3 regions of the Paenibacillus sp. MER TA 81-3 genome follow, and region 1 is predicted to be linked to each of the others. Evidence: riboswitches for the same ligand, from Rfam matches in the RefSeq annotation. Region 1 holds a riboswitch; each other region holds the start of a gene.
What was found. A riboswitch is a leader RNA that binds a small molecule or an ion and turns the genes downstream of it on or off. The one in region 1 is predicted to bind magnesium.
Positions count from the first base shown of each region.

Region 2: linked by a shared signal. The riboswitch ahead of M3650_RS18500 (response regulator transcription factor) and the one ahead of M3650_RS02745 (FtsW/RodA/SpoVE family cell cycle protein) in region 1 are both predicted to bind magnesium.
Region 3: linked by a shared signal. The riboswitch ahead of mgtE (magnesium transporter) and the one ahead of M3650_RS02745 (FtsW/RodA/SpoVE family cell cycle protein) in region 1 are both predicted to bind magnesium.

Region 1 covers NZ_JAMAWB010000002.1:103,711-111,872, forward strand. The annotation lists gene M3650_RS02715 (GNAT family N-acetyltransferase) at 1-488, opposite strand, end outside; gene M3650_RS02720 (MFS transporter) at 679-1,899, opposite strand; gene M3650_RS02725 (DinB family protein) at 2,207-2,674, opposite strand; gene M3650_RS02730 (GNAT family N-acetyltransferase) at 2,701-3,216, opposite strand; partial or broken gene M3650_RS02735 (CobW family GTP-binding protein) at 3,339-3,753, opposite strand; gene M3650_RS02740 (DoxX family membrane protein) at 4,429-4,941, shown strand; gene M3650_RS02745 (FtsW/RodA/SpoVE family cell cycle protein) at 5,023-6,183, opposite strand; M-box (ykoK) riboswitch at 6,478-6,651, opposite strand; gene M3650_RS02750 (FUSC family protein) at 6,745-7,788, opposite strand; gene M3650_RS02755 (hypothetical protein) at 8,030-8,162, opposite strand, start outside.
Region 2 covers NZ_JAMAWB010000012.1:106,019-114,180, forward strand. The annotation lists gene M3650_RS18495 (serine hydrolase domain-containing protein) at 1-1,555, shown strand, start outside; M-box (ykoK) riboswitch at 1,719-1,893, shown strand; gene M3650_RS18500 (response regulator transcription factor) at 2,249-2,716, shown strand; gene M3650_RS32310 (winged helix-turn-helix domain-containing protein) at 2,743-2,952, shown strand; gene M3650_RS18505 (sensor histidine kinase) at 2,957-4,342, shown strand; gene M3650_RS18510 (hypothetical protein) at 4,435-4,986, shown strand; gene ftsW (putative lipid II flippase FtsW) at 5,114-6,250, shown strand; gene M3650_RS18520 (FtsW/RodA/SpoVE family cell cycle protein) at 6,261-7,388, shown strand; gene M3650_RS18525 (phosphatase PAP2 family protein) at 7,441-8,121, shown strand.
Region 3 covers NZ_JAMAWB010000024.1:76,786-84,947, forward strand. The annotation lists gene M3650_RS26105 (D-2-hydroxyacid dehydrogenase) at 1-400, shown strand, start outside; gene M3650_RS26110 (polysaccharide deacetylase family protein) at 759-1,610, shown strand; gene M3650_RS26115 (YkyA family protein) at 1,635-2,333, shown strand; gene mgtE (magnesium transporter) at 2,440-3,432, opposite strand; M-box (ykoK) riboswitch at 3,656-3,830, opposite strand; gene M3650_RS26125 (GNAT family N-acetyltransferase) at 4,081-4,635, shown strand; gene M3650_RS26130 (hypothetical protein) at 4,725-4,934, opposite strand; gene M3650_RS26135 (ROK family protein) at 5,426-6,412, shown strand; gene M3650_RS26140 (bifunctional 4-hydroxy-2-oxoglutarate aldolase/2-dehydro-3-deoxy-phosphogluconate aldolase) at 6,462-7,166, shown strand; gene M3650_RS26145 (alpha/beta hydrolase) at 7,295-8,162, shown strand, end outside.

The DNA of each region.
Region 1 (8,162 bases):
TCGACGGACATCTCATACATCCATTGCGTCAAAAGATGCTCATCTTTCATTTCTACCGATCGCAGCATACCTCTTCTCTTATCGGGCAACAGCATATCGCGCTCTAGACAATATACGCTCAACAACTTGCTATTCACCGCTTTATAGCCAGTCGCATTGGACCACACGCTTGCAAACAGATTCGTGAGCCCCGCAGGTCCGACAACTTGGGATACGCTCCTGAGTTGCTGGCGGATGTTGTGCACGAGCAGATTAAGATGTCCGGCAGTGCAATCTTTACCGTACAGATGCAATGGTCCTGAGGGAGTCATGAGTGCGGCCAATGCAGGTTTATGGTCTGACAGCAGAGCGAAGTACACATCGCTGTGCTGTTGGCGCAATTGCATTGCTAACCCGATCATGACATTGTTCACCGCTTCATCTTGCATTAACAATGGCAGGGCGGCATCAAGGAACGGAGCCGCATGCGAGAAATTCATGATTTTCATACGAATAATCTCCTTGGGTTTATTGTAGTGAACATGTTCATGTCATACACAATACGCTGCAATATCGATTTGAAGTCCTGCCATTTCGTTGTCGAGCACTCCATAAAGTTGGTTCAAGTGTATCCGACTATGGAAACTTTTTCAACAAAAAAAAGAGTGCATCTCATGATGCACTCCTGCTGACCCAATATTATGCATGAACCGCTTCAGACTTGGCCGTTTTGCTCGCGCTGCTGCTTCGGCTCCATGCAGCTAACAGTAAGGAGCTCATAACTAATATGACTGCGCCTACCACATATGGAATGTTAATGTTTACATCGAACAATGTACCCGCAATTGCTGGACCGATAATGTTGCCTAAGCTCATATAGGCATTATTCATACCGGCAACGAAGCCCTGCTCATTTCCTGCCATCTTAGACAATAACGTGTTGATCGCCGGACGGATAATAGAAGTCGCAATGAAGAACAGACCCGATACGGCAAATATGAGGAAGTAGCCCTGGACGAACACCATAATTATCATACTCACGCCAGCTACGACAAACATGACAATCAACAATTTCTTCTCGCCGAATCGGCGCAACAGCTTGTCGATCAGAACCGCTTGAATGACTACGCCCAAGAGGGCGCCAACCGTAATCATGAGCGAAATATCTTTAGGTGTGAAGTCATATTTCTTGTCGACATACAGTCCAAATACTGATTCGAAGCCCATCAGACCGAATGTCATCGTAAAAATGAGCACCAACAGCATAAAATAAGGTGCCTTGAATGATCTTGCGAACTGCTTCAGAATGTTTTCACGCTTTGTCTGTGAGAGCTTCGATTTCATACGTGCTTCTATCGACACCGTCTCCGGTAAGAATAATAGCGAAATTACAGTTGAGATAGCCGCGATCATCGCTGCGGCGTAGAATGGAATGCGAATACCGCTCTCAGCAAGAAATCCTCCGATTCCCGGTCCGACGACCACCCCGAGACTCATGGAAGCCATTAGCCACCCCAGTCCTTTACCCCGATTATCTTCTGTCGTAATATCCGCGACATAAGCCATCATGGCTGGCGTCATGAATGCCGCACCCATTCCTCCGAGGAAACGGGATGCGTACAGCATCCACATATCGGTGGCTGCCGCGAAAATGAACTGGGAAATCGTAAACATCGCAATTCCGAAGACGATCATCTTTTTACGCCCATACTTATCCGACCATTCTCCTGCAAACGGTGAAAAAACAAACTGCGTTAGACCAAACGCCGAGACGAGATATCCCATCGCTTGTCCGGATGCCCCGAACTCTGTAATGAATTTCGGCATAATCGGTATGATGAGTCCCATTCCGACCATGACAATGAACATATTCAACATCAATATAAATAATGAACCACTTGATTTTTCTTTTCTTGACATTCATGTTCCTCCCCCAAAATCGAAACCAATCTCAATTACTGCGACGACTCACTGTCATTGCTCACTCCTCTATCAATCTCCGTACCACAGAGTTCTTTTTTTGACTAACTGGTATTTTTGTTCATTCTACAGTATACAGATCCCATATGTCAAATGCATTCCCTTAACGTATATCCTATAAATACAAAGAGACGGCGCCCTTTTGGAGGCATCGTCTCGTTCGTACATAATAATTTAATTAATGAATGATTTTATATAGAAATGATTGGCTTCTTTCGATGTGAGCTATCAGTTCAATCCTCTGTCGTTATGTGTTCAGTCCTCTGCCAATGAAATTGGCGGACACCGGCTTCCTCCCTATTTCTTGTGCCCAGACGGAGATCTGACCGATATGATGAATCTCATGGGAAATGACATGTCGGATCACTTCTCCATAAGTATGCGTCTCATCCGGCTCCCAAGGTACACTGAAAGACTTCAGTTCCATCTCTGATCTCCACGTGGCAGCGAATGATTCTACGTCAGAGCGGTAATGTTTGGATAGAGAATGAAGTCGTTCTACCGTATCATATTGTTCCAATGATGGCATTTCGTCTGGCTTGCCATCTAATGCTCGAATCCAACTCGATTCGACATCGATAATGTGAAACAGGGTTCGATGGAAGCTTCTGACTCCACCTACACGTTCGCGAATGTATTCTTCATGTGGAAGCTGCATGCACCACTCAAACCATTCCTCACGTACCATCCAATTGTATTGAAATAATTTTATCATCGTCTAATTGCTACTCCTTCGCCAACTTAATTGCTGACAGCCGTCCAATGCTTCTCGAACACATAGAAGGGAAATTCAAGGGACGGGTATACAATCTCCCCTCGAACTTCATATCCCAACCGCTTATATAACTCCACGGCTTTTGTGTTCTTGCTGTAGCTGTCAAAGCGCAGGCTGCTGTAACCTTGTTCCTGCGCATAGTTATCTGCAAAAGCAAGCAGCTTCTTCGCAATCCCTTGCCCTTGATGGCTCGGCTTAACAGCCAATCGATGGGCAATGAGCGCTCTTCCACCCTGATCACGCCACGATATTGCTTCGAACTCCTCCTCCTGATTTTCATCCAAGGTCATCATCCCAACAATCTCCTCGCCATCCCGGTAGGTGTGCAGCCATCCCGAGCGGATGTCCTCCATCAAAATATGAGCGTTCGGATAATTCTCATCCCACTGATTAATTCCTTGCGAATGCATCTGCTCCGTACATTCCCGAACAAGCGTCATCACATCATCCAATTCGGCCGGGACAGCTCTGTGTATCGTCATATGTATTCAACCTGCTCCTTCATTCATAAATATGAATTCCTGATCCTCTAGTCTTGCATTATCACCTGCGCTAAATCGCTTACTGCGTCCAACTGATTGAACTATACCATAATTGAAGTTGGTTGCCATTTCATTGCGCGAAGCCAACCACATCAACCCTTTCGCGCGGACGATGTCGTCCGGGAAATCCTCCAGCCATGACGTAAGACGTTCGGGATGGAATGGCTTCTTGCGGCGGTACACAGTCGAAGCGATACCATACTCCTCTGTCTCCGGTGTGTGATGCCCCAACTGCAATTCTTGAATCCATCCCGCCGATTGACTGGCTGCGTCGAAGTCGAACCGCCCTGTATTCAAAATATCCTGCGGAGCGATCCGTCCATAAGATGTGCGGATGAGCTTGGCACGCGGCTGCAGCTTGCGGAGCACGCCTTCCAATTGCAGCAGATCCTCTTCCTTCACCATGTCGCATTTGTTCAAGATGAGCACATCGCAGAATTCTATCTGGTCAATTAACAAATCAACGACGCTCCGCGTAAGCATCCATCATCTTCCTCGTGAAAGAGAAAAACAACGAATCACTGCTACTTCAATTCCTAGAAAGCTTTAATCTCACAACCGCATCGTTGTTGCTATCCCCCTCTTGCCTCACTCTCCCTTTACATCAGAAGAAGGATTTTACGAGGAAAAATACTTCTTCCGTCACACAACCCCCTTCGCTGCAAATGGAAATCGCCGCTTGGAAGTGACTCGTGCTCGTCTAGCGTCACGACGCTCACAACGAGTCTGAGTGAATGGGAGAATGGTCAAAAGACACCGGATGCAAAGGCCATTCGCTCCCCTTCTCACAAAATACGACTGTGCATACACAGCAAAAAGATGAGCTCCGCCAATGCGTGCCCATCCTGCTTCTTCCCTTATGCTATGTATTTGTTATTGCTTAAAGCCGTCTTTTCACTTTTGACAGTTTTCTTTCCATCTGAATCAACTTGACATTAAGCGTTTACAGAGTTACCCCTTGTTCTGGAAATTGCTTTTTTATACCTGATAACTCATCAGTCAATGTATTAATGATAAAATTGTAGAAATTTCCCCCTCAAAATGTAACCGATAACTATTTGTTAAACCGCTTCAACTTTTGTACAATATACCAGAACCGGTATCATAAGACAGCGTGCTGCCTAAATTCAAAGCAAAAGGAGTGGTTTACTTATGTTTGTGCACTGGCTGCGATCCCATTTCAGCGCCGCCGTGCTGCTGTGTGTTCTCCGTCTATACGTTGGGTATAAATGGGTGACGGCAGGATGGGGGAAACTTACGAATGGATTCGATGCAAGCGGCTTTCTTGAAGCGGCGATCGCCAATTCGGTTGGCGATCGTCCAATCGTTCCCGGTTGGTGGGCGTGGTTCCTCAAGAACGTCGCTCTGCCAACCTCCGGCTTCTTCAGCTACTTGGTGGCCTTTGGCGAGCTTCTAGTCGGACTTGGCCTCATTCTCGGGCTGATGACTTGGCTGGCCTCTATTATGGGCATGATGATGAATTTTTCCTTTCTGTTCTCAGGTTCGATCAGTTGGAATCCCTTGTTTATCCTAATCTGCAGCTTCATTGCAGTAGCCGGATGGAACGCGGGCAGAATCGGCTTAGACGGGTACTTTTTCCTCGGCAGGGCCAGGCGAATTCCCCCGCAGGCACATGCGCAGCCACAGGCGCAAGCTCAAGCTTAATACCGCAAGCCCTTGCCTGAATGGCAAGGGCTTGGTTCACGCAACATTCGGATTTGACTGACCGCATTAGCATCATCACAATTAATGGAACATGACTGATTTCGTTGTGAGCGGTTCTAGCAGATCGGGTTCTTCCTGATGAATTTTGACGCTTAACACGAGCCCGATCGAGATCATATTGGTCAGAAGCGAGCTCCCGCCGTAGCTTATAAATGGCAGGGACAGCCCTGTGAGCGGCATCAACCCGATATGCATGGCGATATTTTCGAAGATTTGCAGCGTGAACATCGCAATAATGCCGACAACGAGATAGGCGCCCTCCAGATTATTGCTGTCTTTCACAATCAGAACCATACGGTAGATGAGCAGAAAATATAACAGAATGAGCATGGCGGATCCAAGAAAACCGAACTCCTCACCAATGACGACGAATATCGAATCCGAATAACTGTAAGGAATGTACCCGCTATGAATAAAAAAGCCTTGAGTGAACCCGTCTCCCGACAGCCTGCCCGAACCGATCGCACGGATCGAATTCATCACATGCCACGCCTGATCCGAGTCGCTGGTCGGATTAAGAAATGTTTCAATGCGCGCCATCTGATGAGGCTTAATGAATTGGGCCAGCAAATCGCTGTTCGTGTAATACAGAACCACAATGGAAACGATAACAGCGGCTGTCGCAGACAAACCGATTATCATATGTGACATACGCACATTTGCCATCCATATCATAGCGACAAAAATCGCCGCGAACACGATCGACGTTCCTAAATCAGGCTGCTTCAAAACAAAAAAGACCGGAATCGCGATAATGAGGCCGAGCGGGACGATATCCCGAACCAGCCGCAGCTCCTCCCCTTCACGCAGCCCCAAAAACCGGGCCAACATCAATATGGTGAACAGCTTCATTAATTCGGAAGGCTGAAATTGCTGTCCTCCGATGGCAATCCAGCGTACAGAACCATTGATGTCAACCCCTTTGAACATGACGAGCGCCAACAATGCAATGCCAGTGACGTAGAGGACGACGGATAAATAACGCACGACAACCCGATAATCGAACCAAGCCGTAACGAGGAGCGGAATAAAAAATGCGGCATAGAGCATCATGTTGTTCTTGTGCAAGCCTTCATAACTCGTATTTGTCGTTGCGCTGTAAATAACGATAGTGCTAACCGCCATAAAGCACAGCAAAATCCACACCATCAACGGATCCACACGTTTTAATTTTCGCAGCATACTATAACCTCTTTTATTTCATAATTGCTTGGCAGCAGCTCTCGGATGTATGCGAATGATATCAAAAGCGTTCCGTGGCAAAATCAGTGAGATTCATAACCAAAGTACGTATGCCCGTTGGCAACCATCAATGGAAATGATCAGGGAATGCTTCTGCATCGCAGACCTAAGCCGTAATTGGTCAAACATCCTACTTCCGCTTCCGTCCATTCGAACAGTCACCTCCCGCGCACATAATAAAACCCTCCAAGCATGGCTGCTAGAGGGTGCATAATGAAACAAATGTGTTTACTTACGCCTCCCCTTAACCGGGCTTTGGCACTATACAACGTAAAGAAATACAATCATTTCTTAGCCACCTTAAGAAAAGCCTTAGCTCGACAGTTCCTGTTCTACCCGTAGGCATCTTTCGATATTTCCGGGCAGTGGCCTTTGTTTGTATAGGAGCCTCACCTAATGAGGATATATAATCAGACTACCGAGAATACTATCCTTAAACTCCACCTTTGTCAACCATTTCCTCGATATCCAATATTGGCATCAAGCTTATTTCCAATTCAATTATATCAAGCCGTTCAATAGTCCTTTGTCCTCTTCCTTATCGACGTGTCCGACGAGCCGGTCAAGACGCGCAATCTGAAAACCATATTCGTACATGGACGCCGCCACTATCGAGAGGCGCAGCATCCCTTCCTGTTCTTGTACACAATGCTGCATTGCCTTCTGCATAAACAATTCGTTCTCTGCTTCCATCAGTTCAATTTCCGTGCTGTCTGGCTTTACCTTGTCCTCGAATTTGAGCAGCACGTGTTCATGACATTTGATAAGCATCTCCAGATGATGATCGAAGAACTTATTCGTCTCCGGCGTCCGGGTTGTTTGAAAATAATGCTCTTCAATCGCATTCAGCACCGCCATCCCCTTCCACAGCGTATTCAGGAGATGCTTGTACACAACCAATTGGCGCGTAGCCCGGTACTTGGCGCGCTTTAACTTCTTCGTCTCTTCCTCGAACAGCTTGTACTTATCCGCAAGCGACTTCATAATGTCTTCCAGAGCTTGCTTCTCTGTTCGGAACGCGGCTTCCTTGATCTCATCCGAAATAATCGTGCGCAGAAGCAGCGACATCTTGTTGAAGACGGTCTGGATCTGCCCGATGAATTGAACCTTCGGATTCGGCGGGAAGAACAAAATGTTAATGAGAAACGCCGAACCGATGCCAATCAGGATTTGCACGAATCGAATCAATGCATAATCCCATTGTCCCGAGGCTTCCATTACCGTAATGACCGTCACGAGCGTCAGACCGACGGTCTCTTCCATTTTCATTTTCAAACATATCATAATGACCAGAATACAGACGATACCTACCGCAATCGGTGCATTGGAAAAGGCCATCCCCGCCAATAATGCTACTACTGCTCCAACCGTATTAGTCTGGAACTGGTCCAGAAAATAACGCCAAGAACGGTAGATGGACGGCTGCATCGCGAAGATCGCAGCTACCGCGGCAATGACCGGTGTCTTGAATTGCAGGAACATACTGATATATAGCGACAGGGTAACCGCGATCCCCGTCTTCAATACTCTAGCGCCAAATGCCACAGTCACCCCTCCTTTAACTAATATATGACGCAATATATTCACTTACTCCTTCTCTATTGGTATCGAGATGAAGTACCTTCCTATTGTATACGGCAAGTCTCCCTGTATCAAGCATCAGGAGGTAAGAGCGCGCGAGGGCGGCCGATTTTAATATGGACGCTGCGGACGCGCAAATAAGTCCTTGCACTTTAGTGTACAAGGACTCTTTTGTTTCAACCGTGCAGCAGACGCTGTCTGATGACTATAACAAAGAAATGACCAGCAAATTATACAACACCAATGGCAAAATGACGTCGTTATTAAAATAATACGAACCGTACAGTGAGCGTTGCGGCATGGGATGCTGGGTATGCAAATAAAGATAATCTCTATCG
Region 2 (8,162 bases), on a different contig from region 1:
GCTGGCTGTTCAAAGCCTAAAGGCAGATCCGGGCGCGTTCTCGGTGTATTGCAACGATAGCTTTACGTTAGCTGAGATTCTGGTTGAGAGAGTAAGCGGCATGGACTTCACATCATTTATACACAAGTATTTTACAGCGCCTTTAGGCATGACCAATACAAAGACGCCGCTGGAACAGATAGATCCATCCAGGATGGCAGGACTCTATTATCCAACTTATGAAGGGCAGCTTCCAAGAGACACCGTAAATGTCATCGGAACGGGCGGCATTTATTCAACAGCTGAAGATATCGTTTCGTTTGCAAAGATCTTCACGGGGCAAGCAGACGGCATTCTTTCTGACAAATCGCTAAAGGCAATGGAGCAAGAAGAGTACAAAAGAGGCATGTGGCCGAAAGATGCCGATTCGTCAGTCGGGTTCGGGCTCGGCTGGGATAGTGTGAACATGTTCCCATTCAGCGATTACGGCATTAAGGCGCTCACGAAAGGCGGCGATACGATACTGTATCATTCATCGCTGGTCGTTCTGCCGGAGCATAACATGGCCGCAGCCGTTCTCTCCTCGGGCGGCGACAGCATGACCGATCAATTATTGGCGAATGAGATGCTGCTAAGCGCGCTGCAAGAGAAGGGCGTTATTAAAGAACGGAAACCGGCGAAGTCGCATGGCGTGCCCGTAAAGGCAAACATGCCGCAGGAAGTTGCGAAGAACGCAGGCATTTACGGCGCTTTCAACCAATTGGCCAAGATAGAAGTCAGCGCTGATGGCGAGCTGTCCGTGTCCATGATTATGCTGCCTGAATACCCCGTTGCGAAATACACGTACACCGCTGATGGCTCTTTCGTTAATGCGGATGGAAGCGAAAAGGCCAGCTTTGTTACAGAGGACAACGGACGGACCTATTTATGGGTTAGAACGTATTCCGCCTTGCCGGGCCTTGGACAGACGGCGCTGTCGCAATATACTGCCGAGAAGCTTGAAGCCAATCCATTATCGGCAGATGTGGCTGCGGCATGGGCGAATCGTGAAGGCAAGAAATATTATGCAGTCAACGAAAAATATACATCGATGTGGTATTACATCTCTATGCCTTCCATCCAAGTCTCCACCGTTACAGATGCTTCTGGGTATTGGGCGAACAAAAAGATAAAAGGGGCGGACAAAGCGGTCAGCGAACTGCAAATCCCGTTTTTGGGCAGCAGAGATGCGATGGAACACAATTTTTATACGAAAAAGGGCATTGAATATTTGGATGTAGCCGGCAGCCTGTATGTTCGCGAAGAGGCTGTAAAGCAGCTCTATGCGGGCAAGCAATCTTCTGTTACCGTCCAAGCGGATGGATATGCCAAATGGTACAGCATTCCTGCGGCAGCCGCAGGAAAGACGATGCTGGTTGATATGCCGGAAACAGGCGCCTTCGTTGTATACGATCAAAAAGGCGCGTGCGTGAACGACACGGTCGTCAGCGGCAAGAACGAGATCGTGCTGCCGCAAAGCGGAACAGTTGTATTCGCAGGCGAGGCTGGCGCGAAATTCGGAATTTCACTGAAATAATTTCATCATGCAGCAGGTTTGCGCGGCGGCGCTGAACCCGCTTTTATTAAGGGAAGTGGGGAGTTCCACTAGAGAAAGATTTACTCACTTGGTCAAATCGTTATGATTTTCACCTTGGCTATTGACAATTGCAAGCGATAGGGATACGATTCAGAAGTAATAAATATGTCCTCGTTAGGTGAGGCTCCTATACAAATACAGGCCACTGCCCGGAAACATCGAAAGATGCCAATGGGTAGAACAGGGATTGCCGGATTAAGGCTTTTCATAACGTGGCTAAGAGATGAATGATTCTCTTTACGTTGTATAGTGCCAAAACTCGGCTTGGGGGAACGGATGTTTTTTTGTGTGCATTCATTACACCCTCTAGTCATACTAGAGGGTTTTTTCATTTTATTTAGAAAAGGGGGGAACTTCCGAATGGACAGTCTTCCGAGTAGTGTATCATATAATCATCAGCACTATGCAAAAAGGGAGAACTGTGTTCTCTTCGCTCTCAAATGTTTCCCTTACGTATATTCCCGGCGGCTCTAACTGGCAGGGCAGGTCTATTTAAATATGCGTATTTGACTAATGAGCGAATGAGATAACACATACAACAGTCAGCTCTCCCTGATGCCAGGGAGAGCTTTTTTGTGATCGTTTATTTCATTATTAGCCCAATGAATTGGATTGGGCCTTGGGGAGGCAGCTATGGAATCTTTACACCGCAACCATGTGCTCATTGTTGAGGATGATGACAATATAAGACGTTTTGTATCGATTAATTTGGAAAGAAACGGATTCACAGTCACTGAGTCTGCACTTGGAGCGACGGCTTTACAGAGTCTCGCCGCAACTCGGCCGGATGTAGTGGTTCTGGACATCATGCTTCCCGATATAGATGGTTTTGAGTTTTGCAGGAAGCTAAGAGAAATCGATCCCTATATCGTGATTGTCTTTCTCACTGCGCGCGGACAAGACTTGGACAAGATCAGGGGGCTTGAACTTGGTGCTGACGATTACATCGTAAAGCCGTTCAATCCGTTAGAGCTTATCGCGAGAATCAGAACGGTGCTGCGCCGTACCCAGCATGCGGGGGGACCTCACGCAAGGTGCTCGAGTCTGGCGCGATCCGGCTTGATCTGGATGCTAACAAGTTATTTAAATCTGACTGTTTAATCGATTTAACGCCGAAAGAATATCAAATGATTAAGGTGTTTTTGGAATATCCCGATAAAGCCTTATCCAGAAACGACCTTCTGAATCTGATTTGGGGAGTGAATTTTGTCGGAGATCCCAAGACCGTAGATGTTCACGTTCGCAAGCTAAGAGAAAAGATTGAAGACGACTGCTCCAAGCCGCGGCTGATCGAAACCGTCTGGGGACGAGGATACCGTTGGAGAAAGGAAGAATGAAATTTTGGGCATCCAAAAAAGATTAGTGGGAAGTTATTTTGCCGTCATTTTAATTACAGTATGTATTTTGGAAATTTTTCTAATTGCGTCGGTGAACTATTATTACTATCACAATGTTGAACGAATCCTGGTGAATCAAGCGGAAATATCCGCTTCTTTTTTTCATCAATATTTTGCCGAGGAAGAATTAGAGAAGCAGTCCGAACGGCTATTAAACGGATTTTCTCAAAATACCGCCGCACAAGTGCAGATTATTAGTTCTTCCGGGCAGCTTCTTCAGGACTCTGCGGGAGCTCAAGACGGGAAAAATATGCTCGATTATCCAGATGTGCAAGAGGCATGCAGCGGAACCGTCGGAATCTGGAAGGGACGTGAGCCATCCGTGCATGACACCGTATTAGCCGTATCTTATCCGCTGCAGGCTAAGGATATGACAGTGGGGGCAGTCAGATTTGTCACTTCTCTAACCGACACGATGGCAACCATCCGCTATATTACTGTCATATTTATTTCCGTCGGTCTAATTGTCGTTGCGATTGTTGCCGTTCTCGGCATTTTCCTGTCCAGGACAATTACGGGTTCAATTACGGAGCTTAAGCTGGCAGCCGAACAAATGGCTGAAGGCGATTTCACGGCAAGAGCGAAAAAACGGTACCGGGACGAGCTGGGAACGCTCGCGGATACGTTCAATACGATGGCAGCCAAAATACGGCGAAACGAACAGCTCAAAAACGATTTCATTTCATCCGTCTCCCATGAGATTCGCACCCCGTTAACGTCCATAAAAGGGTGGGTAGTAACCTTAAAAACGGAGCCGAAGGACGGTACGGCTATGCTTGCAGACGGGCTTGAAATCATTGAGTCGGAAACCGACAGGTTAACCGTGCTGGTGGACGAATTACTGGATCTCTCTAAGCTGGACAATGGACGAATTGTGCTATCCCGCACCCCGCTTCATCTTGCGGACTTGCTTCGGCATATCGGTAAGCAGCTGGCTCCAAGAGCTGCCAGACAGAGCATTTCGCTGGAGGTGCAGGCAGACGATACATTGCCCGTCATTCACGCTGACGAAAATCGGTTGAAGCAAGTGCTCATTAATCTATTAGACAACGCACTTAAATTTACTGGTCCAAATGGAATCATTAAAGTGTACACCCAATCGTCTCAGGAACAGGTCGTCATTACCGTCGAGGATACGGGAGCGGGAATTGCGGAGGAGGACATCGAGCATGTCTTGCAAAAGTTTTACAAGGGGAATAACAGTGCTGCCGGGAGCGGCTTGGGATTATCCATATGTTATGAAATCGTCAAGCTGCACCAAGGACAGTTAAAGATCGACAGTCAGTCAGGACAGGGAACTAAGGTTTATATTTATCTTCCACGCAACTAACAAAGGAACTTTAACTTTTTCATAACCTCTTATTTTTTGCAGCCATATAAAATAGAGAATAGAACAATGACAAGCGAGGAGCCGGGAACAGAATGTTGGGTAAGCAGATGTGGACAGGACTCATTGTGACTACGTTGTTGTGGATTGGCGGGTGCAGCATGCCTGCTACCCCCATCGATTTGATTAAGTCTCCGTTGTCTGAAGAGAATCTCCATAGCGACATCCTTCGAACTTTACTGCCTGACGGAGCTAGGTTGCTAGTCTCGGCCCATGGTGAAGGGAGTAAAGGCATTTCATTCGGAGATGTGGATGGAGACGGCATCGATGAGGCTGTCGTGGTATATGAAGAGAGCTCTCGTAACGAAAGGATACGAAAGGCTGCGTTGTTGAAGCAGCAGGATGAAGAATGGCAGATTGTCTGGGATACGAAAGGCTTCGGCTACGGCTTGGACTACGCAGGGATTGCGGATGTTAACGAGGACGGACTCTCCGACATCATTCTGGGATGGACCTTGGGGGCAGGAGAAAAAGGGCTGGATGTTTACGTGTGGAGGGATAATGCCATGACACTATGGGGCAAAAAAGGATACCGCGGCCAATTTGATCTGGGCGGGAGCGGGTTGTCTATCCAATTGCACAGGTGATATCCGCAAGCTCTCTCTTACAGGAGAGCTTTTTTGTTTTGATCATCTACGAAAACCGATGATAAGGCAGGGTTCCATGAAGGATTAAGTCCAATCGGCCGCGCTTTTTCAGGAGGTGTTTTCCGATTTGAAAGGTAAAATAAAAGGCCGTCCGGATTTTTTGCTGCTTTTTTTAACGGTTTTACTGGTCTGCTTTGGTTTGGCTATGGTTTTTAGCGCCAGTTCGTCCATCGTCACCTTTAAGCATGAAAGTCCGTGGTATTACGCATTAAGACAGAGCATATTTGCTTTCGCCGGACTCGTTATCATGCTATTTTTTATGAGCATTCCCTTTCCAATGTGGAAAAAGGTTGCGCCATTCCTTCTGCTTATGTCGTTATTGCTGCTTGTACTGGTGTTGATTGGCGGTGTTAACATCAATGGAGCAAAAAGATGGTTTTTTGTGGGCGGCTTTACTTTTCAACCGGCTGAATTCACCAAGTTATCACTCATCGTGTACTTATCAGCTTTGATTAGCAAAAAAGGAGAACGGATCCGGGATTTCAAAAAAGGAGTGCTGCCCCTATTGGTTATGGTTGGTTTCATCCTCTTGCTTATCATGATGCAACCGGATTTCGGCACCGTGTTAATTTTGTTTTTTATTTCAAGCACGATCATTGTGATCGGCGGTATTGATTTGCGTCATCTTTTCATGCTAAGTCTGGGGCTTGTACCGATTTTTATTTATCTTGCGTTCAGTAAAAGTTACCGGCTCCAGCGAATCAGCTCTTTTTTAAATCCGTTTGATGACCAGTCTGGCTCCGGGTATCAGCTGATTCAATCGTTCTATGCTTTAGCGCATGGGGGGTTCACGGGCACAGGATTTGGACGAAGTGTCCAGAAGCTTTTTTATTTGCCAGAAGCGCACACGGATTTTATTTTCGCTGTTATCGGAGAAGAATTCGGATTTGTCGGCACATCTTTGCTCGTATTTGTTTTTTTTCTGTTTCTTTGGCGAGGCTTTACTGCGGCAATCAGGAGTAATGACCCATTTGGGGTAATGCTGGGAATGGGAATCGTAACGATGATATTCATTCAATTCCTGCTGAACCTTGGAGCTGTAACCGGGAGTCTGCCCATTACGGGAGTTCCGCTTCCTTTTATCAGCTATGGTGGCTCCTCTTTAATATTGTGTATGGCAAGCACTGGAATTTTACTGAGTATATCCCGGGATAACAATCGAAGGTGGCAAGAACGAAATAACAATTCACAAGAAATGAAATAGAGGTTTCTATATGATTTTTATCGGCAAACTCAAAAAAATAGATATATTGACTTTACTCATCATGGTTTGTCTAATCGCCATTGGCACTGTAGCTATTTACGAAGCCACTTCGGGTACCAATTTGAATGGCCTTCATATGAACAACATAGTGTTATTCGGTGTGTTTTGCGTTCCGATGCTGCTTGTGGCGGTATTCGATTACAACATATTGATTGGAAAGCTGTCCTATATCTTGTATGGCATCGGAATTGGCCTGCTCGTTCTAGTCATGTTCACAGGAGAGAACATTAACGGAGCGGTCCGTTGGTTGAGTATTGGAAGCTTTCAGCTACAACCTTCCGAAATGATGAAGCTAGCTACGGTTTTATTAGCCGCTCATCTGCTGCAGAAGCGGGCAGGTGAACAACTTCGGCTGGTTCAAGACATATTTCCTATTTGCATCGTTTTTTTAGTTCCCATTATCATTATTATGAAGCAGCCTGATTTAGGCACTGCGCTTGTCTTTGTTGGAGTATTACTAAGCATGCTATGGATGGGCAACATACGTGCCCTTTATATGTTGCTGTGCTTCAGTGTGATGGCACTTTTGATTGGGGCCATTTGTTGGTTGTACTATGCGGATCACGATTTGTTATCTAAGCTTGTGCAGCCTCATCAAATGTCGAGAATACAGACTTTTCTCGACCCAACCAGCGATCCCGATAAGTCATGGCATGTTAAAAATGCAATGAGTGCGATAGGTTCAGGCGGATTAAGCGGGGACACTGGATTTTTTCTGCGGCGCGGGTTTATTCCATACGCCTATTCGGATTCTATCTACGTCGTAATTGGCGAGAAATATGGATTCCTGGGCTCTGCGATACTTTTGCTGCTGTATTTTATGCTAATTTATCGGCTGGTTCTCATCGTAAAAGAGAGCAGGGAGTTAGCGGGCTCTTACCTTGTTCTAGGGCTTTTGGGCATGTTAGTCTTTCAGATTTTTGTGAATATAGGGATGCATATCGGATTGGTTCCCTTGACAGGTATTTCCTTGCCTTTCATAAGTTATGGAGGCAGCTCATTGCTTACCAATATGATTTCAATTGGACTGGTCTTAAGTGTCCATATTCATAAAGACGAAATTATTTTAGAAATATAGGTTTTCTTGATTACTATCTATAGCGATCTTTTAAACGAAAGAGGGACACAAATTGAGATATAAGCAGAGAAAACCCCGATCGAATCATTATACGATGTTTTTTGGTTTTTTGCTTCTGTTGGGCTTTGGCGCGTTGGCCATTGCAATCAACCGTCAGCCGCTAAACCCATTTGATCTGAATATTGCCGCATTCGTACAAAGCTTTGAATCTCCGAGTCTAACCAAAGTAATGGAACTCTTCACTTCCATAGGCTCAACCAAATATGCCATTATAATTGCTGTGTTAACGCTGGTTTTTTTATACTTCGTGCTCGGGCACCGTATGGAATTGATTTTCTTGATCGCCGTGTTAGGCGGATCTGCGGTAATGAATCAATTATTAAAAATAGTTATCCATCGGGAACGCCCAATCGTCCACCGCTTGATAGAGGAGACCGGTTACAGCTTCCCTAGCGGCCATGCCATGGGAGCAATCGGGTTATATGGGGCGCTTGCATTTCTATTGTGGCGTCATATCGCTTCGCGTCCAGGACGTATTTTGCTGATTGTGTCTAGTTGCGTCATGATTGCCATGATCGGTGTAAGCCGAGTGTATCTTGGCGTGCACTATCCAAGCGACATTATCGGCGGATTGATGGCGAGCGGGTTCTGGTTGGCCCTTATGATATGGGTGTTCCAATGGTATATGGAACAACGCCATCGAAAGAATAACACACATGTCGGTTTAGTTTAATAATTGTTGCATATATTGCTACCCTGTATAGACAGCCAAAG
Region 3 (8,162 bases), on a different contig from region 1:
GGACGAACTGCTGGCACAGTCCGATGTGGTCTCTCTTCATTGTCCGTTAAATGATGAGACGAAGGGTATGGTGAACAAGACGTTCTTGAATCGGATGAAGTCGACGGCAGTTCTGATAAATACCGCGCGGGGCGCGCTCGTTAATGAAGCGGAGTTAGCGGAAGCAGTCGAGCAATATGTAATTGAGGGCGCCCTGCTCGACGTGCTGTCCGAGGAACCGCCCCAGGAGCATCACCCGCTCATCGCTAAGCAAGAGCGGATTATCATTACGCCCCATATGGCATGGGCGTCCCAAGCAGCGAGACGCCGCTTGCTAGATATTGCTTCCGGCAATATTGCGGCTTATTTGAACGGCATGCCGCAGCACGTCGTCTCTCGCCACACGGACAGCAGACAGTAAGACTATACATCCATCATGAAGTCATCCACACCCCGTGGTGCGGATGTTAGAGCCGACGCTGGTTTTTAACCAGCGTCGGTTTTTTTGCCGTTTTTGTGAGTAAAGTGTATGCATTTTTACAGCTCAACGGCCATATATCGGAAGAAGGCAGAAACAGTGCACAAACACAGTTAGAGCGAACAAAGGTCATTTTTCTCATTTGTAAGCGTCATTACAGCTGTTCCCTAAAATGGTAACAACATTGTATCTAAATTTTTGACAAAACTTCTTATCTTGTAACGTTTCTGTAATGCCAAAATGGTAGATTTATATTATAGTAATGTCGAACGAAGTCGCTAGAAGGAAGTGGATATGTAGAATGGTGGATAGAGGAAGGGTGACGGTCGGCAAACGTCGCCGGAGAAGTCGCAAGAAATTTATAGGACGTACGATTCTGTTTTTGTTATTTGTGGCAATCGGCATAGGCATATATGCCGCAGGGAAGAGCTTGCTTGGCACGGTATCGGCCTCTGGCAGCGATCTGATCGTGACGGAAGTAGCCACGTTCGCCTCGGCGGCGAAAGAGAAAGAGATACCGAAAGAGTTTAATGGCATGACTCGCAAAGTTGCCTATTTGACGTTCGATGACGGACCGAGTAAATACTCTAACGATATGATGGACTTATTGAAGCAACACGATATTAAAGCGACTTATTTCATGTTGGGCGATAATATGAACACTTATCCGGATGCCGTCAAGCGAATGGTAGAAGAGGGTCATTATCCTGGGCTACATAGCATGACGCACGATTTCAACAAGCTCTATAAAAGCGGCGGTTCAGGGAATTTCATCAAGGAGTTCCAGGAAGCGCAGGGTATCGTGGAGAATCTGACCGGATTCAAGCCGACGCTGATTCGGGCACCATACGGCAGCGCGCCGCAAATCGGCGAGTCGTTCCGCAAGGATATTGCGGATGCGGGCTTTAAGATGTGGGATTGGACGCTCGATTCGCTTGACTGGAAGTTTATCGGACAGCCGAACCGGATTCTCGAGCAGATCAAAGGAACGTTAACGGCAGATGTGGAAGTTATTCTTCTTCACGATCGTCAGCAGACATTGGAAGCTTTGCCTTCCATTATTGAATATATTCAGAGCAAGGGCTATGAATTTGAAGTGTATGACCCGAATGCGCATTTCGTATGCAATTTCCATCACGACAAGCGATTATAGCATCCGGACTGGGAGGTTAAGAGATTGGCAAGCTGGAAGAAATTTACCGCTATCGCGGCATTGTTGTCTGTAGTAGTAGGATTGACCGGATGCGGCGCTTCGCCGACGACGAAGATATTCGAAGCGTTCGAGAAGGCTTCTTCGGCAGAAGTGAACGTTACGGCCGCCTTGGAAACGTTGAAGACGTTGGAAGATAAGGACGAGAAGCAATATATCAATATTTTAGATCAAGGGAAACAAGACAATCGCAACGTGCAAACGTTGATTGATAATACGAACAAAGCGTTGGAAGAACGCAAACAGGCGATTGAGCAAGTGAAGGTGCACCTTGATGACGCGCGCAGCCAGATGGGAGAATTGGATAAGGCCATCGCTAAGCTGAAGGATGAAGAGTTGAAGAAGCAGGCGGAACAGGCATACACCGCTTATGTGAAGCGATATGACACGTTCAAGGCATTGCATGAGAAGTATGGTCAATGGCTGGAACGCGAGCAATTCATCTATGACGAATTGAAGTCGCAAAATACGAAGCTGAAGTCGATTACGACAGGGATTTCCGAACGGAATGAAGTATACCGGCAAGTGGAGGAATTAAAGACACAGTTCAATGACTATACGACCCAATTTAACACGTTGAAGTCCACCTTTTATAAGGGGGCTGGCCTCCAGGTGACCAATACGGAAGCCAATCAGGACGATAACGCAGAGCAGCAAGAAGGATAGTATAACAGAATCAAGATAGAGTAAAAAGAGGGCCCAAGCGCCCTCCTTTTTTGTGTGAAAATGTAGGTAGTCCGACGGCATACGAGGCTTAACGCAACCTTGCTCTTTACAGATTCAAGTACGCAGATGCGATGGAAAAGTAAATCAAGACGCCGCAAATATCGGCAATGGACGTAATGAGCGGCGCGCTCGCTGTTGCAGGATCAAGCTTCAATTTGCTGAAAATGAACGGGAGCGACATCCCGATTAAGCTGCCGACCATAACAATAACTGCCATCGTTAGCGCAACGATAACGGCAATATCGATTCCGCCGCGGAACCACCCGATGCTTGCAACGGCTAACGCCATCGTGATGCCGAGGAAGAACGCGATCGATACTTCCTTCGTGAACAGCTTGAACCAGTCTCTTAGCTTAATGTCCCCGACAGCCATGGACCGGATCATGAGCGTGGATGCTTGAGAACCCGCATTGCCGCCACTATCTATGAGCAGAGGCAAGAAGAAGACCAGGGCCACGTTCGTGGCAATTAAATCTTCAAAAGAGGCGATACCCGCTCCTGAGAATATATTCATGAAGACGAGAATGATGAGCCAAGGGATGCGTTTTTTGTAGAGTGTGTAAATACTTGCTGTTTTCAAGTTTTGCGCAAAGGACGTAACAGGCGCCATCTTATGAAAATCTTCCGTCGCTTCCTTCCGCACGACATCCAGAATATCATCGACATCGATGAGGCCGACCAGCTGCGACTGGTGCAGCACTGGAATCGACACCAGATCTTTTTCCTCAAATATTTTAGCGACCGCTTCCTGATCGACGTCGGCTGTAACCGACACCACTTGCTTAATCATAATATCCTGAACACGAATATGATCTTCGGCGGTTAATAATTCTCTTACGGAGATGACGCCTTTCAACAATCCGTTGTGGCCCGTAATATAAATATAATAAATATTCGTCATGTTTTTTCCGTGCTTGCGGTAATAAGCAATGGCTTCTTCAACCGTAAATGTTTCATGAATGGCAAGGAACTGAGTTTTCATCAGCTTGCCAGCCGAATCCTCTTTATAATTTCCAATGACAACAGGTGCTAATACCATAGTAATGGACCTCCTTCATGGTCCATCTCTTCGTTAGATGATAAGAGACGGACGTTCTCCAAATATAATTATGAATGTGCTGTTGTGCTTGCTATGCGGTTCGGGACTGGGGGAACCATCCATCTCTCATCACCTCCTGAAATAGAAAAAACATCCGCAACGAAGAGGATGTTTGGTATACGCAGCAAATTTACATGCTAAAAAATATAGCAAATACAAGTGCCATTGCCCTCTATTCGTTGAGTTTTAGCACTATGTGGCATAGGATGACGCACGCGACATCCAGCTACGTTAAAAACCACCTTAAGTCGATGGTTTCTGTTGACCCATTGGCGTCTCTCGACATTTTTGGGCAGCAGCATATCTCCACATAGGAGCCTCACCTAACGAGGAATATGAAATTATGTTCTTGACTCTATATAGTTATAGCACCTTTTAACAATAAGTCAATGATTTCGGCACATTCATTTTTTGGGGTACATGCGGGTGCTTGTCCGAATACAGTATTTTAATCTTATGCAAACAGATATTCGTTGCAAAATTCATAGTTGCAACTTCACAGAATAGGGAGTAATGTTTACATAATAGAACATTAGTTCGCATTACGCAAATATCAACATTATGCTTTATAGAAAAAGGGAGAATTATATGGATCGACTGAAGACGGAAAATCAATGCGATAACGAGATCGAGATTGTACATGTGGGTGAGGAATGCGCCGAACTGCTGGCGGAGATCGGAGCAGCGACGTTTCGAGAAACGTTCGGGGAACTGTTCCAACCTGATACGCTCGCAAAATATGTGGAAGCGACGTTCGCCCCGGGGAAGCTGGCTGTGAGCTTGCAGAAGCCGCACAATCACTTCTATGTGGCCTATTGGGATGGGAAGCCTGCCGGTTACATGAAGCTGAAGGACGGTTCTGGCCATGAATCCGTCGATACGCCGCATCCGATGCAACTGCAAAAAATTTATGTGCAAGCTGATTTCCAGCGTCACGGTATCGGGCGTGAGCTTATGAACGTCTGCCTGGCACGAATGGAACAAGCTGTCCCTTCTGCCGTCTGGCTTGCTGTACTGGAAAGCAATGCGAAGGCGGTTCATTTTTACGAGTCATTCAGCTTCGAGACAGTAGGGTTGACAGAATACCGCTTTGAAGACGCATTGTTTCGTTATTTCGTCATGAGACGGGAAGCGGACGTGTAGGTGCATTGTGAAGATGGAATGTCAGGAACACAGGACCGGGAGCCTCTTGAGGCACGACAATAAAAAAGCTAACTCCTTCGAAGAAAGAGTCAGCTCCAGGTCTTAGCCACAAAGTCCGCAACGATGAGAAAGACGACGTAAGATACGACCGCAGAAGCGATATAAGTAATTCCAGCCTTCACACGCTGTTGGAAGAAACGAACTACACCGAGACTGAGAAGCGGGCATACGATAAGCAGGAAAAAAAGCACCGTTACGAACAATTGCGGGCTTATATTGCTAATGTCTACATACGTCATGGGTCATTCACCTCTTACAATCCGAATTAAAATAATACTTGAACCGGGGTCTCTTGAATAACGGTTGACCGGCAAGCTGCGTTAGCAGACTCGCTCCGGAAGCAAAGTACCTAATATACTGTAGGGAATTCAGAGCATTTAAGTCTGCACAATGATTCACGGCAGCTTAGAACTGGCTGGCTGCTCTGCTGCTGTAATTGGCTGTGATTTATCGCGCGTGGCGCGTGTGACATACATCACAGTACTATTATAGCGATTTGTACCAAGTTCGTCTTTAATATTGTTTCCAAGTTTGAGGCAAATTTAAGGCGAAATTATGGCGAACGCTTGAAGTGAGAAGCAGTCATTAACATCCAGAAAAGCTCGAATGTACGATGAATACGTTGTATATTCACAACAATTGGATTATGATTTTTTCAATCAAAAAGTTGACTGCTCCGTGCTATAATACGGATAAATCACAGCTATAAGGAAGGCAAGGTGGAGAAGTCATGCAATATATGATAGGAATCGATCTAGGTGGAACGAACATCGTGTGCGGCCTCGTGAGCGAGCGCTACGAGATGGTGGATAAGGTGAAGCGGCCGACGGAAGCAGCCCTCGGCGTTGATCACGTTTTGGATAAGATGGCCGACATGATTGATGAGCTGTTCGCGAAAACGGGGCTGGATCGCAGCCACTTGCTTGCTGTCGGAGCCGGTATTCCGGGATTTATTGATCCGGAGCGCGGTGTCAGCATCTTTGCATCCAATTTGAAGTGGCATGACGTGGACGTTGCCGGACGGTTGAGTGTCAAGGTTGGCGTACCTGTTTTTATAGATAATGATGTGCGCATGTATGTATATGGCGAAGCGATGAGCGGAGCAGGACGTGGAGCGGGTGTCGTGCACGGTGTGACCATCGGAACGGGGCTGGCAGCTGCTACCGTGGTGAACGGTGAATTGTATTACGGCAGCGGTTTCATGGCGGGCGAATTGGGACATGTAGCGATTGACGGCGAAACGACACCATGCGGCTGTGGACTTACTGGCTGCTTGGAGTCGGTCGTCTCCGCCACGGGCATCGTGCGCCAAGCGAAGCAAGCGCTGGAAGCGGGCCGAGACAGCATTCTGCGTGAGTCATACGAGCGCGGGGAACTGAGCGCCGCTCATGTCTCGCAAGCTTATGACGAAGGCGATGCGCTCGCTGTCGACATTTTGACCTATACCGGCCAAGTGCTTGGCAAAGGTTTGGCGTACTCCATTTCGCTCCTCAGTCCGGACGTTATCGTCATCGGAGGTGGCGGGGCACTGGCTGGAGAACGACTGTTCTCATCGGTGCGCGATACGCTGCAGCGCTCGGTCTATCACGGTTATTTGGAGCGGTTGACGATCCGTCAAGGGGAGTTGATTGATGATGGCGGAGTGATCGGCAGCGCGGCTTTTGCGAAGAATCGGGCGGAAAAGTTGCGTCATGCAGCTGCCGGAGGCGCAATGTAAGCAGGCTGTAGAATACGTCGTCCAGAGAACAAGAGAGGGGGAATGGCAGATGATGACGGAAGCCGATAAAGCAATGATGAAAATCGATAACTCGATAACGGCAGCCGGTATCTCCATAACGGAGCAGATGCTGCAGACACGCATCATAGCTATTTTTCGCGGCTTTACCGGAGAGGCGGCCGATCTTGCCGGTGAGGCGCTGGTGACAGGCGGCGTCCGCTTCATGGAAGTGACCATGAATACGGAAGGCGCTGCGAAGATCATCCACCGTTGGCGGGAACGGTTCGACGGCAGGGCATATATCGGCGCGGGAACAGTAACGGATCTTGATGAAGCCCGAGAGGCGTTCGCATGCGGAGCACAGTTTTTCATTTCTCCGAATTTGGACGAGGAGGTCATCTCCTTTGCGGCTGAGCGCGGTGTGGATGTGTGGCCTGGTGTGCTTACACCGACGGAAATCGTTCGTGCTTGGAAAGCTGGGGCGAAGGCGGTCAAGCTGTTCCCGATCGGAACGCTTGGTTCGGATTATATTCGGGAAATCCGCGGCCCGCTGCAGCACATTCCTATCATTGCCACGGGCGGAGTGGACATGAACAACGTTGCGGATTACTTGAAGGCGGGTGCTTCTGCCTTCGGTCTGGGCTCCAAGCTGGTGCGTACCGACTACATTCAAGAAGGACAGTTCGAGCAGCTGGCGCAGCACGCCCAACGCTTTGTTCTAACCGTGCAGGAAAAAGCGCTGGAAAACGGGTAATTGCTGTACGTTTATCTGACCGTAGAAATTTTGCGCCTGGGAGCTTCGGATAACGCTGCTGCGAGTGAAGTATAATAGATAGAAAATGAACGTGAGGCAATCATAAAAGAGAGGCGATATTAGTGGCTATGCTTTGGACATATGGTGTGGGTGCCCTGGCTCTCGTCAGCAGCGCAGCGGGTGGAGCTTGGGCGTTGGCGGTAAAGAGTCAGTCCCCACGGCAAATTCCGGTGAGCACCGAGCCCGATCGTCCCTTTGATCGGGTAACGTTTGAAGGCTGCGCTACGCTTCAAGGCTGGTTCATCTGGGGAAAAGGGAATACGCCAGTCAAAAAGGCCCCGGTTATCATTGTTGCACATGGTTGGGGCTCTAATCGTGCGCGTGTGCTTCGTTATGCTTATCCGCTCACAGATGCAGGCTTTAATGTGCTCATGTATGATGTAACCAGTCACGGAGAGAGCGGATCGGTGAAGGCGCCATCCGCATTATTGTTCCGGGACGATTTGCTGGCTGCGGTGCGCTACGTGCGGAAGCGTCCGGATGTGGACGGCGAGCGCATCGGAGTGATTGGACATTCATTGGGCGGCTTCGGCGCTGTCTTGGCGTTGGATGAAGGGCTGGCCGTCCAGGCTGTCGTCACCGATTCGATGCCTTCCCGTCCGTTAACGATGGTTGCGGCGGAGCTGAAGCGGCATAAGCTGCCTACGTTTCCGCTCGCAACGGTCATACCGCGTATTTGGCTGTATCGTTCCCAGATTCCAACTGCTGTCTACGACGGTCTGGATCTGGCGAAAAGCTTGTCCGGCAATTATGCGCGCACAGAGGGAAGAGTACCGCTGCTGCTGGTCCATTCCCGCAACGACGGCTATATTCCTGCCAGCGATTTGGAAAATGTGCTGCAGCGGTTGTCTTATCATCAGCCGCATTTGATTGTCGATTCAGACGGCCACAGCAGCTCGGACAGAGATCCCGCGTTCTGGCCGGAAGTGCTGCCGT